4 regions of the Clostridium sp. ATCC BAA-442 genome follow, and region 1 is predicted to be linked to each of the others. Evidence: riboswitches for the same ligand, from Rfam matches in the RefSeq annotation. Region 1 holds a riboswitch; each other region holds the start of a gene.
What was found. Region 1 has a riboswitch for cobalamin ahead of ACESY8_RS05335 (ABC transporter substrate-binding protein). Riboswitches for the same ligand answer to the same signal wherever they lie in the genome.

Region 2: linked by a shared signal. The riboswitch ahead of ACESY8_RS09975 (hypothetical protein) and the one ahead of ACESY8_RS05335 (ABC transporter substrate-binding protein) in region 1 are both predicted to bind cobalamin.
Region 3: linked by a shared signal. The riboswitch ahead of ACESY8_RS07325 (ABC transporter substrate-binding protein) and the one ahead of ACESY8_RS05335 (ABC transporter substrate-binding protein) in region 1 are both predicted to bind cobalamin.
Region 4: linked by a shared signal. The riboswitch ahead of cbiD (cobalt-precorrin-5B (C(1))-methyltransferase CbiD) and the one ahead of ACESY8_RS05335 (ABC transporter substrate-binding protein) in region 1 are both predicted to bind cobalamin.

The regions. Positions count from the first base shown of each region.
Region 1 is NZ_CAXSQB010000008.1:34,103-38,534, forward strand. Features, by position in the region: gene ACESY8_RS05335 (ABC transporter substrate-binding protein) at 1-979, opposite strand, end outside; cobalamin riboswitch at 1,126-1,317, opposite strand; gene ACESY8_RS05340 (radical SAM protein) at 1,455-2,261, opposite strand; gene ACESY8_RS05345 (nucleotide-binding protein) at 2,258-3,055, opposite strand; gene ACESY8_RS05350 (nitrogenase component 1) at 3,052-4,266, opposite strand; gene ACESY8_RS05355 (nitrogenase component 1) at 4,263-4,432, opposite strand, start outside.
Region 2 is NZ_CAXSQB010000019.1:49,331-53,762, forward strand. Features, by position in the region: gene ACESY8_RS09970 (ATP-binding domain-containing protein) at 822-1,040, shown strand; cobalamin riboswitch at 1,223-1,441, shown strand; gene ACESY8_RS09975 (hypothetical protein) at 1,562-1,867, shown strand; gene ACESY8_RS09980 (cysteine-rich small domain-containing protein) at 1,891-2,193, shown strand; gene ACESY8_RS09985 (hydroxymethylglutaryl-CoA lyase-like TIM-barrel protein) at 2,288-3,214, opposite strand; gene ACESY8_RS09990 (SLC13 family permease) at 3,230-4,432, opposite strand, start outside.
Region 3 is NZ_CAXSQB010000012.1:33,833-38,264, reverse strand. Features, by position in the region: gene ACESY8_RS07335 (ABC transporter ATP-binding protein) at 1-616, opposite strand, end outside; gene ACESY8_RS07330 (FecCD family ABC transporter permease) at 629-1,699, opposite strand; gene ACESY8_RS07325 (ABC transporter substrate-binding protein) at 1,709-2,716, opposite strand; cobalamin riboswitch at 2,848-3,029, opposite strand; gene ACESY8_RS07320 (ANTAR domain-containing response regulator) at 3,064-3,603, opposite strand; gene glnA (type I glutamate--ammonia ligase) at 3,619-4,432, opposite strand, start outside.
Region 4 is NZ_CAXSQB010000027.1:3,020-7,451, forward strand. Features, by position in the region: gene cobJ (precorrin-3B C(17)-methyltransferase) at 1-404, opposite strand, end outside; partial or broken gene ACESY8_RS12175 (cobalt-precorrin 5A hydrolase) at 519-1,127, opposite strand; gene cobM (precorrin-4 C(11)-methyltransferase) at 1,124-1,879, opposite strand; gene cbiD (cobalt-precorrin-5B (C(1))-methyltransferase CbiD) at 1,892-3,028, opposite strand; cobalamin riboswitch at 3,121-3,304, opposite strand; gene ACESY8_RS12190 (hypothetical protein) at 3,354-3,755, opposite strand; gene ACESY8_RS12195 (TetR/AcrR family transcriptional regulator) at 3,827-4,387, opposite strand.

The sequences.
Region 1 (4,432 bases):
CATCCAGACTAGCAAATGCAGGGTTCTCGGTGATCAGCTCCACCACCTGCTCTCCGGCATAATCGGTATCATTCACGGTATAGCCGTTGTACCAGACCATGAAGATGGCGTCAGGGTTGGCGGCAATCAGATCCTCGGCGCTGATGTTGCCGTTGTCACCATGCTTGCCCACGGCCAGCTCAGCGCCGCCGGAGGTGGCCACGTTTCCGCCCAGGGTGTCCTCTCCATAGACGCGGTAGGTACCGCCCTCGTCCTCCAGAACTGCTACGGTCAGGCGATCCTTGTCCGCCAGATAGGTAGAAATATTGTCCAGCTCTCCCTGGATCTCGGCCACCAGCGCCTCGGCCCGGTCCTGCACGTCGAAGATCATGCCCAGGGTCAGAATGTCCTGACACTCGTCGGCCACGGTCTGCTGGTAGGTACCGGAACCGCCGCGGCAGCCGCTGTTCAGCGCCATATAGGTGCCCACGCTGCGCTCGTGCCAGAAGTCCACATCGCCCAGGCGTTTGTCGGAGAAGGTGGAGTACCAGGCGGCGATGAAGTCGGGCTCCAGGGCCAGCAGATCCTCCTTGCTCAGCACGCCTGTGTCCTCGTGGTAATCAATTTTTGCAAACTCGCCGGCTAGCGCGGGGTCAATCTCACCGTCCATTCCGCTGGCGGCCACGATGCGGTCGGCCAGCCCCAGAGACAGCAGAATCTCAATATTGTCCTGGGCGTAGGCGTATACCCGCTCAGGGGCCTTTGCAAAGGTATACTCTACCGGCTCTTTGTTGTAGTTATAGGTGGTGATGGTGAGGGGATACTCGGTGCGCTTGGCCCCCTCTTCATCGACAGAGGGTGTGCTGCTGGTCTGTACCAGGTTTTCAGAGGGGGTGGCGGAGGGGGTGGTGTCCGCCGGGGTACTGGCGGAGCAGGCCGCCAGGGACGCGGTCAGCGTCAGGGCCATCAGGGCCGACAGGGTTTTCTTTCCAACATGCATAATTGGGCTCTCCTTTCCGTTTTTCGAGTGCGCTATGTACTGCCGCTTTAGAACGCAAACAGCCTGCTTTCCATCGAAAGCAGGCTGCTGAAGCTGCCCACGGTATGTGAGCAGTTTCAGACAGAGTTCTTTCTGCGGAAGATACCCGTCTGTCTCCTGATCAAGCAGGTTTCCTGGCTTACGGCTCGACGCGCGCTGCACCTTCTCACCGCGCATTGTCTGCACGGCAATGGTATCTGCAGCTTGCTCCCCGTTTACAGTGACCGGATCGCTCGGGAGTTTCACCCGATTCCCTTTTACCCCAACCGCAGTTGGGCACTTGACAGGTTATTCCATTGTCTTATGAGCGATTTATTTTACTGCAAGTCTCTTTTTTTGTCAATACCAGTCAGTTGATATGTTCCCCATAGAGCAGACAGGCAGAGAAAAATCTGGACGGCAGCCTATAGGACAGCTGAGCTTTGCCGTTTGAATCTCAGAGGCAGCCGATGCAGTTCATCTCTCCGGGCACGCCCACTGCGTCCGCCCTGCACTGCCTGCAGTGGGTGAACTGGGGGATATGGACACGGGCCTTGGCGCGCAGCGCATCCAGGAGCGCTTGGCTGGGGGGCTCGTTGTCCCGAAAGCCGGCTTGGGGAATGAGCGGCATGAGGTTCATGACGGCGGCTCCCGCACGGGCGGCCCAACAGGCGATTTCCTCAATCTCCCCGGTGTTGAAGCCGGGGATGACGACGGTGTTGATTTTCACCGTAAGTCCGGCTTCTGCGGCCTTGGCCACGCCCTCCTGTTGAGCGGAGAGAAAGGCTGCCATGGCTCCGGCATCCGCGCTGCCGCCCACCGTCCGGTAGACGTGCCCGGCACAGACGACGGAGCGGGTATTGACAGTGACCGTCAGGGTGGAAACCCCGCAGTCCAGCAGTTCGGGCAAAGCATCAGACAGAACCAGCCCGTTGGTGCTCAGGCAGAGCAGGAGTCCGGGAAAGCGGGAACGAACCAGTCGGAGGGTCTCCAGGGTGGCGGGGTTGGCCAGGGGCTCGCCGGGCCCCGCCACCCCCGCCACCCGCAGACGGCTGTCCAGGCGCAGGGCGCGCTCCACGCGGTCCAGGGCAGCCTCGGGGGAGATGACCTCCGAAGTGACGCCGGGCCGGGACTCGTTGGCGCAGTCATAGCGGCGGTCGCAGTAGCCGCACCGGATGTTGCACCTGGGGGCCACGGGCAGATGAATCCGGCCATAGCGGAAGTGGGCCTGGGCGGAGAGGCAGGGGTGCTCAGCCGGAATCAAAGCGGGGCCGCCTTCCGGCAGAGCGCTTCCAGCCCGTCGTCGCTCATCGGCTCCGGGATGCAGCCGCCGCGGTTGTCCAGGAGGACGGACGCCAGGGCGCGGAACGCCTGGGCGGGCGCGCTGTCCGGCGCGCTGTCCACCACGGTTTGGCGCTCCAGCTCGGCCTGGCCGATGAGGGGACTCATGGGAATTTTTCCCGCCACCGTGGTGCCCAGCTCCGTCGCAAAGGCTTGGAGCAGGCCGTCGTTGTCCACGCTGCTGCGGCCGTTGTGTATAATTCCGGCCAGTCGGATTCTACCGCTCTGGGCGTATTTGCGGATACCCCGGCAGATGTTGTTTGCGGCGTAGAGTGCCATGAAGTCGCTGGTGGTGACGAGATACACCTCGTCGGCCACCTGCTCCCGCAGCGGCATGCTGAACCCGCCGCAGACCACGTCCCCCAGCACGTCGTAGAGCACCACATCCCGGTCATCCAGCAGGCCGCGGCTGCGGATCTCCTCCATGGCCACGATAATACCCCGCCCGGCGCAGCCGGTGCCCGGCTCCGGCCCGCCCGCCTCGATGCAGCGGACGCCCCGGCTGTCCGTGAAGGCGATCTCCCCGGAGGCGCCGGTCTTGAGCTGGTCGAGAACGGTGGGGATGCGCCGCCCCATCAGGCCCCGGGTGGAGTCCGCCTTGGGGTCGCAGCCCACTACCGCCACCCGTTTCCCGGCCTGGGCCATGGCCGCCGCCAGGTTGGACACGGCGGTGGACTTCCCGATGCCCCCTTTTCCATAGACGCAGATGCGTTTCACTGATAGAGCGCCCCTTTCAAGATGCGGCCGTTCATGATGCCGCGGAAGATGTCCTCCAGAAGATGGAGGGTTCCCAGCCCGCCCAGGTGGGGGCGGGGGGTCAGACAGACCTCATCAAACACCGGGTAATCCACGCGGATCAGCGGAATTTCCAGCTCGTCGGCACCGTCCTGCTCAAAGGAGGAGCCAAACAGAAGCGCCGCCTCGGAGCCGCGCAGCTCCCGGTAGAAGTCCTCCTGGTCGGAGAGCTCCTCCCGGCGGGCAAAGCACACCACCTCCATCCCCAGCTCCTGCTCCAGAAAGCGCCGCAGACCGTCGGCCCGCGGCCCCGAGGCGAGGATCGCAGCCGGCATGCCGTAGAGGGCCTGTAAATAGCGGTAGGCTTTTCCAGCTCCCTCTGCAATCTGACGGTCCAGCTCCGCCCGGGCCTGATGATAATCCAGACCGAAGCGGCGCTCCAGCCGACTCCAGAGATCGTCCGCGCCGGCGGCGCCATAGGGGTAATCAAGTTCCTCCCACGGTATGCCGAAGTACTCCTTCATGGCTTGCGCCAGCTCACGCCCCTTTCCACGGAGCACCAGGTTCACATCGGCATAGGGTGCGCGGCGCACTTCCTCCAGCGTACAGCGGGAGAGCACGGCGCCTAGTGCGGCCTGGGGGGCGAGCATAGCCCGGAGGGCCTCAACATCGTCGGCGGCGTGGGGGTCATCCATCCCGAGCCCGATCAGATTAACCAGGGGACGGGGATCAGAACGGGGATAGGGCCGGGGATAAGGCCGGGGGACCGGGGGCTTCATCAGCGGGAGCAGTGCCAGCCATCCAGCCTCCAGCCCGCGAGCCGCATCCCCACGGAAGCCTGCCGCCTCCACATGGAGCAGCGGCGCCTCATGGGGGATGCGGGCTAAGACGGCGGGGATATCGTCCCCAATCATCTCACTCACACAGCCGCTGACCACAAACAGGACGGACGGTTGGAAGAGCTCCAGCGCGGAGCGGACGGCCCGCTCCAGAGAAGCCTCGCCGCTGAACACCACGTCGCTGTCGCTGATGACGGTGCAGGTCTGCCGGATATCCCGCATATCCTGGGCAACGTGGAGGGACATGGAGCCAAAATTGCAGCCCACCACGGAGTGGAGCAGAACAATGCCGTCCTGAATTCCACCCAAAGCCTGATAGGCTCCAAAGAGCTTGCAGCCGCTGGCCGGCCTCATACGGAATCCCCCTTTCGATTGAGCCACATTCTGGACCACATTTCCTTGGCGGCCAGATTAGACTGATTACAGTACAGTGGGTAATGGCGGCTTTGGAAGGGCATTTTCCCCAGCAGAAGACTGCTGCGCTCCGTCCCGTGCTCCAGGCGGCGGCACATCCTACGCA
Region 2 (4,432 bases), on a different contig from region 1:
ACGCTGGGCTTCGGTTTGGGGCCGCCCTGTGTGCGGCTTTTTTCTTGTCGGTTTTAACCGTCTGTTCCAAATTTGAAAGCCACGTCTTAGCCAATTGAGGCTGAGACGTGGTTTTTAAATTTGTAATACCTCTATGATATGCTGGCAATCAGTCATGCTATAGTGGTGTTTTACTACAAAATATTATCTGGATTTTGCAGGCGAAAGGAAAAGATATAATTTTGGAATCAGAGGATATGGCATGTAGCTTGTAATAAAGAGCGAAAATTGATTACAATTAGCATATAAGCAATTTTGGAAGGATTTTCTGTCAACATGAAGGGGGCATGAAAATTATATCTGAACAGCTTCAGCGATATAGTAACACCCACACCGCATGGTCTGGTGATGACCGGGACGCTGTTACAATGCTCCAGGCATTTTTGGGCTCGGGCGGAAAATCAGTGAGAGGTTCTCGACTGAAGACACATGGCCTAATACGGATGGGACGTTTGAATTAGTCCCGTCTCCAGAGGTGTCTAGGCGGCCAAAGCGGAGCTTTGTGGTCCAGAGTAAGGGAACCTCGACCCCGCAGATATCGCTGGACGGCGCTGTCCACTATCGGCTACGGGATCTTGCCTTCCCTGCATATGTGGCTTTGGAGGTTACGCTGGACCCCGGTATCTTGTTCCTGGTGTTAAATACGGGGAAGCGAGGGCAGGAGCGCGTATTCTGGAAGTACATTTCCCCCAGGTTTCTCGCGTCGCTCGATTTTAGCAAGGACTCTGCGGTGATCCGCTTTACCGGCGGGGACGAGATCAAAAACACGGAAGAGTCTGGGGATGACTTCGTCTGTAGCTGGACGGGATCTCCGACGACCACTCCTTGGGCTTTCGGTCGTCCCCTTTCAGTTGGCCTATACAGTCTCCATTCACAAGGCGCAGGGCCTCGAGTACAATTCCGCCAAGGAGGTCATCCCCAGCAGCAATTCCGAGCAGATCTCCCACGGCATTTTCTATACAGCCATCACCCGTGCAAAGGAAAAATTAAAAATCTTTTAGAGTGCGGATACAATCAATCAGATTATCGACGGGTTCGGCAAGGCGGCCGGCGGCCGGTTGGGTCTGAATATCATCAAAACACAATTTCTGAATGCCGAGGCAGCAGGACCGCCACCTGTCTCTTGACTTTTGGCCTGCATGGAGTATAATAAGGGTGCACAGCCAAGTTTATATGGAGCATCATGACTCTGCGCGAGTGCTGCCCTTCGGGCAGGCGCAGGGATGAGGGAAGCCGGTGGGAGTCCGGAGCTATACCCGTAGCCGTATGTGCTTGAGGTTGCCGTTCGAGGCGTGAGCCGGTCATTGGGGCAGGGCCCTGAGAAGGCGGAACGGCAGACGCAGGAGCGAGATCGCTCTGGAAAGGCACGAGCCGGAAGACCTATGGTGTTTGAGCGTGGGGCGCACGTCGGTGTGCGCCGGGAAAGCGCGCGGAAAAGCGGGCGCGGCGGATCATGGGATCTGCCGCGGCCGCAGTTTTATGCAGGAGACAGTGACGACGAGCAGAAAGGAAGGAGACCGCTATGCTGAATCTCACCTGGATCAAGAACCCCGACCACGTATCCTACTGTAAGGAGAACGAGGTGCTGCCCCGGTTGGCGCGGGAGCTCGGCATCGCCGACCTGGCACAGCAGGTAGAGGAATTCCGGACCCACCCCACGGCGGAGGGGGTAAATCTGAAAGGGAAGAAGCGTACCACTTTGAAGCTGTTCATCCCCAACCTGACCTTCCCGGAGCCGGTGGAGATGGGGGAGAACGTGTGGATCTATATGGGGGAGCTGTGCCCCGCCTACTGTCTGTTTACCCCTTGGGAGACAAAAGAGAATTGACGCAACGGGAAGGAGATACGGTTATGGGCGAACAAAAAAAATACTGGGAGGGCAAGCACTTCGCTTTCTATACCAACAAGGAGTGCGAATATTACCCCTGCCACCCGGTGCCGGAGGGGACGGAGTTCAACTGCCTGTTCTGCTACTGCCCGCTTTATATGCTGGGGCGGAAGTGCGGGGGAAACTTCACCTATTTGGAAAGCGGCGTCAAGGACTGCAGCAAGTGCCTGGTACCCCACCGCCGGGAGAACTATGGATTTATTGCCGACAGTTTCCAGAAGATTGCTGGCGAGATGGCGGAACGGGAGAAGAAGGAAGGACAGTAAACGAAGGTTCCAGCCTATACATTCCGAGATGCACATGGAAAAAGCGCCCAACTGCTATGCGCAGGCGGGCGCTTTTTTAGGCATAGGTAGCCGTTCATTTAACAGGTAGCGGGGAGGCATCCTGTTTCAGAAGGGTGTTGCCCGCCATACTGCTGATGACCGGTGCGCCGATCCGGCGGCTCATGTCCAAAGAGGCCACGGTGCAGCGATCCAGATCAATGCCGCAGCCGATATCCATTTTGTGGAGTAGATTGACGAAATCTTCGGTGGGAATGTTCCCCTTGGCATTGGGAATCACGGGGCAGCCGCCCATGCCCGCCAGGGATACGTCAAACCGGGTAAAGCCCAACTCCATGGCTTTCACACAGTTGGCAAGACCAAATCCCTCAGTGTTGTGGATGTGCAGTGAGATCTGCTCTGGCCGGAAGCGCTCCAGAATTCCCCGCAGGATGCGCTCGGTGTGGATTGGATCGGCCTTTCCGGCAGAGTCTCCCAGTCCCAGGGAGGAGGCCCCCAGCTCCATGGCCCGCTGGGCGTAAGCCAGGGTTTTCTCCAGGGGAGTGGCGTCACCGAAGGGGCAGCCGAAGACCGCGCCCAGGGCCGCCTGTACCTGGAGGTCCGGGAGGTTGGCGATGGCCTCCAGGGTGGCGAAGGCCCTGTCCGGCGTGGAGCCGAAGCCCTGGCCGAAGGCGTCGCTGACGGAGAGAAAGAAGTCCACGTGGCGGATACCCAGCGCCCTGGCCCGTTGGGCGGCCTCTACGCTCTCCACCAGGGCAGTCACCTTGACTCCCCTCTCTGCGGCATAGGGGAGCACCGCCTGACAGAGCGGCTCCAGATCCAGGTACTGTCGGCCACGTACGGGATCTGAGCTGAAGACGCCGATCTCCAGCTCACGGGCGCCGTAGTCGATCATACTACAGATAAGCTCCCGCTTAACCTCGGTTGGAAGGACGGTCTTGAATTTCTGCCAGCCGTCCCTGGGGGCAACCTCCCTCAGGGAAACCAAAGAGGGATAATTCATGGCGAAACGCTCCTTTCAAAAGAAGAGGCACACCGCGGACACCAGAATAACCACCGCCGCATAGAGCAGCATGGCCGCGATACCGTAGGTCCAGATGAATTTGTTGTCCATGTTTTTCCGACTGAGCAGGATGGCGGCCTGACCGCTGGACGCGTAGGTGAGGTAGGCCACCATGGAGCTCAGCGAGATGGCCACGGCCAGGATGGTGATGTCATACCCTGCCTCCACCAGGGGACCGCTCAGGGTGGATACCAGGGAGGAGACCACCAGCAGGGTGGCTGTGTTAGAGAAGAAGTTGGTGAGCACCAAGGTAATAAGTACCGTCATGGCCACAAAGAGCAGGGGGCTGTGATTGGAGAAGAGGCCACCCAGGGCCTGCGTCAGCCAGGCTTTGATGCCGTACTCGTCGGCCACCAGCAGGCCGCCGATAGCTGCCATGGAGGCCACGGCCATGACAATGGGCCAGCTCACGCCCTTGGTGAAGGCCTCCACAGGGCAGAAGATCTGTTCCCCGTCCACCCGGATAAGGGCCAGCACCGCCAGGGCCACTGAGGTAAAAAGAACGGTGTCCATTTCCTTTAGGGCGCTCAGCACCGGCATCTCAGGCCAGTAGGGGCTGGTGAAGGAGTGGAGGGCGATGATCAGAAAGGCGGCCAGGGGGATCCACTGTCTCCGGGTCAGGCGCAGGGGCTTGTCCGCCAGGGCCTGGGCCAGATCTACCCGGCCCAGGGCTCGGATGTCGCACCGGAAGAGGAAGCGCAGGGCCAGAGCGAAGACGGCGCAGAAGGCAATGAGAATGGCAAAGGCCTCCGCCACGAAGCGGAAGGTGGCTACCTGCACCCCAGCAGCGGACAGAAAGAACTGCCCTGCCGCCAGATTAAGGGCCGCCATGCTGCCGATGGTCATAGGGCCGATACACATGGTGATAAAGGCGCCCAGGCATAGCAGGCGGGCCAGCTTGCTTTTGGGCTCGATACCGGCCTCGGCGTAGATTCCATCCAGCAGGGTGAAACCCACGATGAGGGCGCCGAACACCCCCATGAAGGCGGCGGCCAGGCCAAAGGCGAAGAGGAGCATCATCACCATGACCATCGGGTATTTTTGAGTGAATCTGCGGGTCAGGAGGAACCGGGCGATGACCTCGCCGGTGTTGTCCCGGATGATGACGTAGCACAGGGCATAGAGCACCACGATCTGCCACACATAGGAGGCGCCCAT
Region 3 (4,432 bases), on a different contig from region 1:
CGTAGAGCCGGTGGCAGTAGGCCGCGGCCAGATTGAGATCGTGGATGGCGGCCACTACGGTACATCCGCTCCCCCGCACCAGCTCCATGAGCTGGAGCTGGTACTTGATGTCCAGGTGGTTGGTCGGCTCGTCCAGCACCAGCACCGCCGTCTGCTGGGCCAGGGCCCGGGCGATAAGCACCCGCTGCTTCTCCCCGCCGGACAAGGTGGAGAACCCCTGCTCCCGCAGGGAGGCCAGCCCGGTGCGCGCCAGGATCTCCCCTACCAGCGCCCGGTCCTCCCGGCTGTCGGTCTCCAGCAGCCGCTTGCGGGCCTGCCGCCCCATCATGACCACCTCCTCCACCGTGAAATCGAAGGCGGCCTCCTGCTCCTGTACCATGACGGCAAGCCGCTGGGCCATCTCCCGGTTGCTCATGGCCAGCAGATCGTCCCCCATGAGGGTCAGCTCCCCCGCCTGGGGGCGGAGCACCTTGTAGACGTTTTTGAGGAATGTGGATTTGCCGCTGCCGTTGGGGCCGATGAGCCCGACGAACTCCCCCTTCTCCACCCGGAAATCCACGCCCCGGAGGATCTCCCGGCTGCGGATGCCGTACCGGACCTGTTTTGCCTCTATCATGGCGCGGCCCCCCTACTGGAATTCATAGCGGCGCACCTTGATCATCCACAGGAACAGGGGTGCGCCCAGGAACGCCGTCAGGATTCCCACGGGGATCTCCGCCGGCGGCTTGATGATCCGGGCTCCCACGTCTACCCAGATGAGAAAGATGGCCCCGAACAGAGTGGCCAGGGGAACCAGCTTCCGGTGATCCGGCCCCACCACCGAGCGAACCAGGTGGGGGATGACCAGCCCCACAAAGCCGATGCAGCCGCTGACCGCCACCGAGGAGGCGGTCAGCAGGGCGGTGACGCCGATGAGCACATTGCGCACCACCGTCAGGTTGACTCCCAGGGTGACGGCGGAGCTATCCCCCATCATCATGGCATTGAGGGGCTTGGCCAGGGCCAGCATCAGCAGGAGGGCCGGAGGCACCAGGCCGGCCAGCAGTGGCACGTCGGCCCACTCCGCGCTGCCCAGTCCTCCCAGCATCCAGAAGGTGGCCTCCCGGACGGCGGCGTCGTCCGGGGCGGTATAGACGATGTAGTTGGTAAATGCCTGGAACATGGCGGATACCGCCACTCCCACCAGGATCAGCCGGATCGGTGTCACCGCATTTCGGGTGCGGGCCAGAAGGTACACCAGGAGGATGGACACCAGAGCCCCGGCAAAGGCGCCGGCGGACACCGACAGGCGGCCCAGCACAGGCAGGGACACCCCCAGCAGCATAGCCAGCACCGCGCCTAGTGATGCGCCGGAGGAAATGCCCAGCACATAGGGCTCGGCCAGCGGATTCTTGGTGAATGCCTGCATCCCCACGCCGGAAAGGGTGAGGGCCGCCCCCACCAGGGCCCCCAGCAGCACCCGCGGGGCCCGCAGGAACCAGACGATGTTCTGGGTGCTCTCCCGCACCCCCTCCAGGGGGAGCTCCGAGCCGGTCAGCAGGCCGCCCAGCCGGTGGAACATCACCCGCCACACCTCGGCAAAGGGGATGGCCACCGGCCCGGTGCCGATGCCGATGATGATAGATGCCAGGAGCACCGCTGCCAGCACCAGACAGGTCAGAAAGGTGTGAGTCTTCACCAGCCTGCAAAACTGCTTCATACCGCCCTCTTACGCGAAGCAGTCGGGGTGGAAGGCACGGGCAAACTTCTCCACCGTGTCGCCCGTCATGGAACTGGCAAAAGACTCGCACAGCGTCACGGAGATAATGCGGTCGTTCTGGATGGCGGGCACCGTGGCCAAGGCAGGGTTCTCCTTGAGCTGGGCAATCTTCTCCTCCAGAGAGGTATCGCCGTAGTCGTCGATGATGATCACCTCGGGGGCCCGCTCCACCACGGTTTCCCAGCTCACGGTGGCCCAGGTGGTGTCCAGATCGTTGAAGATGTTGACGCCGCCCGCGTGCTCGATGAGCTTGGAGGTGAAGTTGTTGCCGCAGGTGTAGGCGCCCTCCTCCTGGGCCATGTCAAAAACGAACACCGGGATGGCCTCCTGGCCCGTCACCGCCTCCTCGGCGGCGGCAATCTGGGCCTGCATGTCATTCACCAGCTCCTCCGCCCGTTCTTCCACTTGGAAGATGCGTCCCAGGTTATAGAAATCCTGATATACGTCCTCCAAATCAGCCCCCAGCTTGTAGCCCTCGATGGAGGACAGGGACATAATTCCGTACTGGGAGAGGGTGTCATGTTCCGTGTTATATTTCTCACTGAAGGCGCTGGAGCGGCCGTAGACAAAGTCGGGCTCCAGCGCCAGGATGGTTTCCAGGCTCGGCTTATCCGCCATCTGGGGAATGACCTCGTATTCCGCACGGTACTCGGGTGCCACGCGGGTATTGTTATTGGCTGTGTAAATGATCCTGTCCCCCAGCCCCAGGGCCATCAGTTGATCGCCCGTGTTCACATTCGTACAGAGAACCTTCTCGGGCACGTGGGTAAATGTGACCTCCGCGCCGTCCTTGGTGGTCAGGGTAAAGGGAAATCCCTCGGTGTTTGCCGGGGTTTCCGCGCCCTGGACATCCCCCGCAGGAGTGGGGCTGGCCGCCGGGGCCGGATTCTGGCCGGCGGTGCCGCAGGCCGTCAGGCCCAGGGCGAGGGCGAGGGTCAGGGGTACGAGCTTTTTCATGATAATCCTCCTTTTTTGTGCTGTGGACAGAAAAATCCCGCTTTCCGACGGAAAGCGGGACTGCTCATCGCCATGGGCACAATCGGACCACACGGCGGCAAACAGACAGGCTACTTTCTGCGGAAGACACCTATCCTTCTGCACAGACAGCAGGTTTCCTGACTTACGGCTCTCCGCCGGGCCGCGCCTTCTCGTGTCTCCACAATGGCGTCTGCGGCCGGCTCCCCGCTTACAGTGACCGGATCGTTCGGGATTTGCACCCGATTCCCTTTTACCCGCCCCGGAGGGCGGCACTGTCCATGCTATCAAGTTGTCAAAAGACATACTACGCCAATTTTTCCCCTTTGTCAAGGGGCGGGACGCTCCTCGTCCAAGAGCATCCGCGCCGCGTCTGCCAGGGGGATGCGGCGGTCCATGCTCCGCCGCCGGAGGGCCCGGTGGGCCTCCTCCTCGGTCATGCCGCTGCGCGCCATCAGCCGCTCCTTGGCCCGCTCCACTACCTCCCGCTCCTCGCTGCTCCGCCGGGGCGGCAGGAGGGCTCCGGCCTCCTCGCCCAGCCGAAGCAGCTCCTCCACCGCGGCGAGCAGCTCCCGCCTGCCTGCGGGGGCGGAGAGGCGGAGGAGTCCAGGGCGCTCCGGCACCAGCTCCAGCAGGCCGCGGGGGGCCAGCAGCAACACCGTGCAGAAGCCGGGCAGCTCCCCGGCCAGCTCCTCCGCCGTCCCATCCGGGAACTTATAGCCGCACACCACGGCGGTGAGCCGCTGCTGGCGGACCAGGCGCTTGACCTGATCCGCGGAGCGGCAGAGCAGGCAGGCGGCCGTCCCGGAGCTCTCCAGCAGCTCCTTGAGTCTCCGGCCGTTTTTCTCGCCCTCAAAGGCGACGACCACCGTCTCCACGGGGCCTTAATAGTTGATGATGTACTTCTCCCGCTCCCAGGAGGACACGCGGGTGCGGTACTCGTCCCACTCCCGCCACTTGCCCGTCAGGTAGTTGGCGGCCACGTGCTCCCCCAGGGTGTCCAGAATCAACTGGTCGGCCTCCAGGGCGCGGAGGGCCTCCTCCAGGGAGCCGGGCAGGCTCTCGATGCCGTGGGCCTTCCGGGCGGCGGCGTCCATGGCGTAGATGTTCTCGGTGATCTCCGCCGGGGGCGTCATACCCTTCTCGATGCCGTCCAGTCCGGCGGCCAGGCAGACAGCGAAGGCCAGGTAGGGGTTGCAGGAGGGGTCGGGGGAGCGCAGCTCCACCCGGGTGCCCTGGCCCCGGCTGGCGGGGATGCGGATGAGGGCGGAGCGGTTGGACGCCGACCAGGCCAGGTAGCAGGGGGCCTCGTAGCCGGGCACCAGCCGCTTGTAGGAGTTGACCAGGGGGTTGGTCACCGCCGCCATGCCCCGCACATGGTGGAGCAGTCCGGCGATGAAGCTGTACGCCTCCTTGGACAGGCCGCGGGGATCGTCGGGGTCGTAGAAGGCGTTTTTGCCGTTGCGGAACAGGGACATGTTGGTGTGCATACCGGAGCCCGCTATCCCGAAGATCGGCTTGGGCATGAAGGTGGCGTGGAGGCCGTTGCGCTGGGCCAGGGTCTTGACCGCCAGCTTAAAGGTCATGATGTTGTCGGCGGCGTGGAGGGCTTCGGCGTACTTGAAGTCGATCTCATGCTGGCCCTGGGCGCACTCGTGGTGGCTGGCTTCGATCTCAAAGTCCATCTGCTCCAGCGCC
Region 4 (4,432 bases), on a different contig from region 1:
AGATCGGACAGGGACACCACCGCGAAGTCGTGGGTCAGGGGGGCGCCCAGCACGGCCGCGCCGCCGCAGGCGGCGGTGATGCCGGGCACCACCTCGATCTCGATGGGGTCATACTCCTGGGCCACCTCGTAGATGAGGCCCGCCATGCCGTACACGCCGGAGTCGCCGGAGCACACCACCGCCACGTCCTTGCCGGTGCGGGCGGCCTCCACCGCCGCCCGGCAGCGGTCTACCTCCCGGCGCATGCCGGTGGACAGGGTCTCCTTCTGGGGAAAATCCGCCCGCACCAGATCGATGTAGGCGGTGTAGCCCACGATCAGGTCGCAGGCCTCCAGGGCCGCCCGGGCGCGGCCGGTGAGATCCGCGCCGCCGCCGGGGCCAAGCCCGATTACCGTTACTTTCATAGCATATCCTTTCTCGCCACCGCCGCGGTGACGCCGTTGTTTGCCTGTTTGGGGACGATAATCCGCCCGCCGGCGGCAGCCGATACCCAGAATCAGGCTCCTGGGCACCAGACGCAGGGTGCGGGGGAAGGGTCCCTCCCCCGTCCGGTCGGTGATCCACACCCCCAGCTCCGCCGGGCCTGTGGTGAGGCCCTCCGGGCAGGGGTGGCCGAAGTCACTGGCAAAGCCCACCGGCCTTCCCTCCAGCAGGGCGGCGGACACCTCCTTGGCCAGAACCCGGTCTGTGATGGCCATGCCCCGCTCCCGGGCCCACACGTCCACGGCGAACAGACCGTTGACGTCGGTGGCGGTGGACACCGCCGCCTGTCCGCCGGTGAGGGCGGCCACCCTCCGGGCCAGCTCGTTGGCGCCCCCCACGTGCCCGGAGAGGAGGGGGACCACAAACCGCCCCGCCTCGTCCACACTGACCACGGCGGGGTCGGAAAACTTGTCCCGCACATGGGGGGCGATGGCCCGCACAGCGATCCCCGCCGCCCCCACAAATACCAGGGCATCCGCCCGCGCCCAGGCCCAGGCCGTCCACCCCTCCAGGGAGGAGTAGGCCTCCGCCACCGCCTCGGGGGCGAAGCGGGCCGGGACGTGGAGGGTGCCCCCCAGGGCATCTGCCAGGCTGCGGCCCAGCGCCGCCCCCCGGCGGGTAAAGGCGATGACCGCTGTGGTCACTTGCTGGCCTCCCGGAACTCGTGGGTAAAGGTGGGGTCGTAGAGCTTTGACCGCTCGTAATCATCCCCCAGGAAATGACCGATTGTAATCAGCGCCGTCTTGGTGACCCGGTTCTCCCGGGCGGTCCTGGCCAGGGTGGAGACGGTGCAGCGGTACACCCGCTGCTCCGGCCAGGTGGCCTTGTAGACGATGGCCGCCGGGGTGTCGGGGGCATAGCCCCCCGCCGCCAGCTCCTGTTCCACATCCTCCAGCAGGCCGGTGGACAGGAACAGCACCATGGTGCAGCCGTGGGAGGCCATCTTGCGCAGCTCCTCCCCCTCGGGCACGGGGGTGCGGCCCGCCATGCGGGTGATGATAACCGACTGTGATACCTCGGGCAGTGTATACTCCGCGCAAAGGGCGGCGGCCGCGCCGGAGAAGGAGGACACACCGGGGGTCACGTCGTAGCCGACGCCCAGCTTGTCCAGCTCGTCCATCTGCTCCCGGATGGCGCCGTAGAGGGAGGGGTCGCCGGTGTGGAGCCGGACGGTCATGCCGCCCCGGGCCTCGGTGTCCTTCATGACCTCGATAACCTGCTCCAGGGTCATGGACGCGCTGTCGTACACCGCGCAGCTCTCCTTCTTGTAGTTCAGCAGGGCGGGGTTGACCAGGGAGCCGGCGTAGATGATCACGTCGGCCTCCCCCAGCAGTTTCGCCCCCCGCACCGTGATCAGATCCTCCGCTCCGGGGCCCGCGCCGATAAAATGTACCATGGTTTTAACCTCCTATGCCCGGTGGAGGGCCAGCAGGCCCTCCGCGCCGGGTGTCTTTCCTAAAATTCCGTACTGGTTGGAGAAGAAAATGCCCTCGATGGCCAGCTCCGGCCCCGCCCGCCGTTTGAGCTGAGCGTCCAGCTCCCCGGCGATGGAGTCCATCACCGGCTCCAGCAGGCCGGCCCCCCTCAGTAGCTCCACCCCCGCGTCGGTGGTGGGGCTGTCAAACAGGGCCTTTACCAGCGCCCGGTCTCCCCCCGCCAGGGCGGCGTGGGCGGCCAGGGTCTCCCGCCGGGCGTCGGCCACCTTGGAGTGGGTGTTCATGCACCCGGCGGACACCTTGATGAGCTTGCCCAGGTGGCCCACCAGCAGCACCGAGCGGAAGCCCGCCCCGGCGGCGTGGTCGATGGCCGCGCCGATATAATTGCTGCATGTGCACCAGCGGGCCAGGCTGAGGCCCAGCTTCTCCCGGGCGAAGGCCTCGCCGTAGTTGCCGGGGGTGACCACAATGTCCCGCGCCCCGGCGGCCCTCTGCTGATCCATCTCCAGGTAGAGGGAGTCCAGCAGGGCGGCCTCGCTCATGGGGCGGACGATGCCGCTGGTGCCCAGGATGGAGATGCCCCCCTCGATGCCCAGCCGGGGGTTGAAGGTGCGCCCCGCCAGGGCCTCCCCCGTGGGGACGGAGATCACCGCCCGCAGCCCGCCGGCGTAGCCCGCCCGGGCCGCGGCGGCCTCCAGCTGCTCTTGGATCATGCGGCGGGGGGTGGAGTTGATGGCCGCCTCCCCCACCGGCTGGTCGAGACCGGGCCGGGTCACCCGGCCCCCCCCCTGGCCGCCGTCAATGACAATCCCGGGCTCGGCGCTGCGCTCCACCCGGGCGCAGATGAGCGCCCCGTCGGTCACGTCGGGATCGTCGCCGCCGTCCTTGCGCACCGCGCAGGCGGCCCAGCCTTCCCCGGCGGCGTGCTCCAGCAACTCCGCCTCCACCCGCACCCCCGCCGGGGTGTCGATGTGCACGGCGGGCAGCGCCGCCCCCTCCAGCAGCAGGGCGGCGGCCCCGGCGGCAGCAGCCGCCGCGCAGGTGCCGGTGGTATAGCCGCAGCGCAGCCGCTCCCGCCCCACCGGGATATAGAGCTCCAATTTCCCCATGTGTGTCCCCCTTTCGACGCAAAAAGGCCCTCCTCGCGGTTGAGGAGGGCCCTAATCCCAGGGTACACCGCACCTCTCCACCTCAGAGCTACGCAACTGCCACTCTGCAGCGGGTCTCCTGGCTTGCGCTTCCTCCTCCGGCGCGCCTTCTCAGCCCCGCTGGGCCAATGGCTTGTGCACCTTCGTCCGCGCTTACAGTAGAGGTAAGACTGCGCCGGAGTTCCACCGGCTTCCCCGTTCTGCGGCACCGCCGCAACTGCATGTGCATTGAATTCTCTGCCATTATAGCAGTATGAGGGAAAAAAGTAAAGGCAGGGTTTCAAAATTACCCGCGGGAAACTGCCAGCAAAAAGCGGAGCCCCGCCGTCAGCAGGGAGGCCCCCAGGCCGGTGTAGAACACGGCGATGAAGCCCTCCGGCGCCAGTCCGCTGGCCCGCAGGCCGATGCCGAAGGCCATCATAAATACCATGATCAAAAATGATTTCCCATCAAAAAACTGCCAGAACCACTTCCGCTCCGAGCCATACCCCCGTATGCGCGCGGTGTGCCGCTGAACCAGCCTTCCGAACACCATGCCCTGAAACAGCCCGAAGACCAGCGCAGAGAGCGCCAGATTCCACAGGGTTACATGTCCGGGGTAAGCCAGCAGCCCGATGCGCAGGATGTTGAAGCCTGCCGCCCCCCACACCAGCCCCGCCAGCAAAAGCAATGTTTCTTTTTTTACCATGGTAAGTTCCTCCTCATTATGAACATTGTTCATTTTATGTGCAAAACAGGGCGCGGGTTCCCGCGCCCGTCTCAGCGGTAGAGCAGCCTGCGGAGCACCTGCTCCAGCCCCTCACAGTTGTCCGCGCCCCGGCTCATCTGCCCCAGCAGGCTGTCCAGCACGAAAGCGGCAAGCTGCTCCCTGGAAAAGGAAGCATCAAAGGCGGACGGCCGCACCGCACAGTCCGCCTCCAGCGCCTCCAGCAGCGTCTGGCGGACGCGCCCGAGGGCCTCCTCCATGGTTCGCCGGCCCGCGCTCCGCCCCTCGGGCAGGAAGCCCGCCGCATGTCCCTGGAAAAAGCCCGGGTATTCCCCGGCCCCGCTCTGAATGCGGTGGAACAGCCAGTGGACGTAGGCCGCAAAGCCGTCCCGGGGCGCCTCCCCCTCCGGCGCGGACAGAATCTGCATCCAGATCTCCTCCACCGTTGCGGCCAGCAGCTCCGTCTTGCCGGAAAAATAGTTGTAGACCGAGCCCACGGAGACCCGGGCCTCGGCCGCCACCGCGCGGATGCTCAGCCCGTCCAGCCCCTGCCGCCGGGCGACCGTCCGGCTGGCCGCCAGAAGCGCCTGCCGGGAGGTGACCACGGTATTCATGCGCACACGCCTCCCCCCATTCTGAACCTTGTTCATTTTAACAGA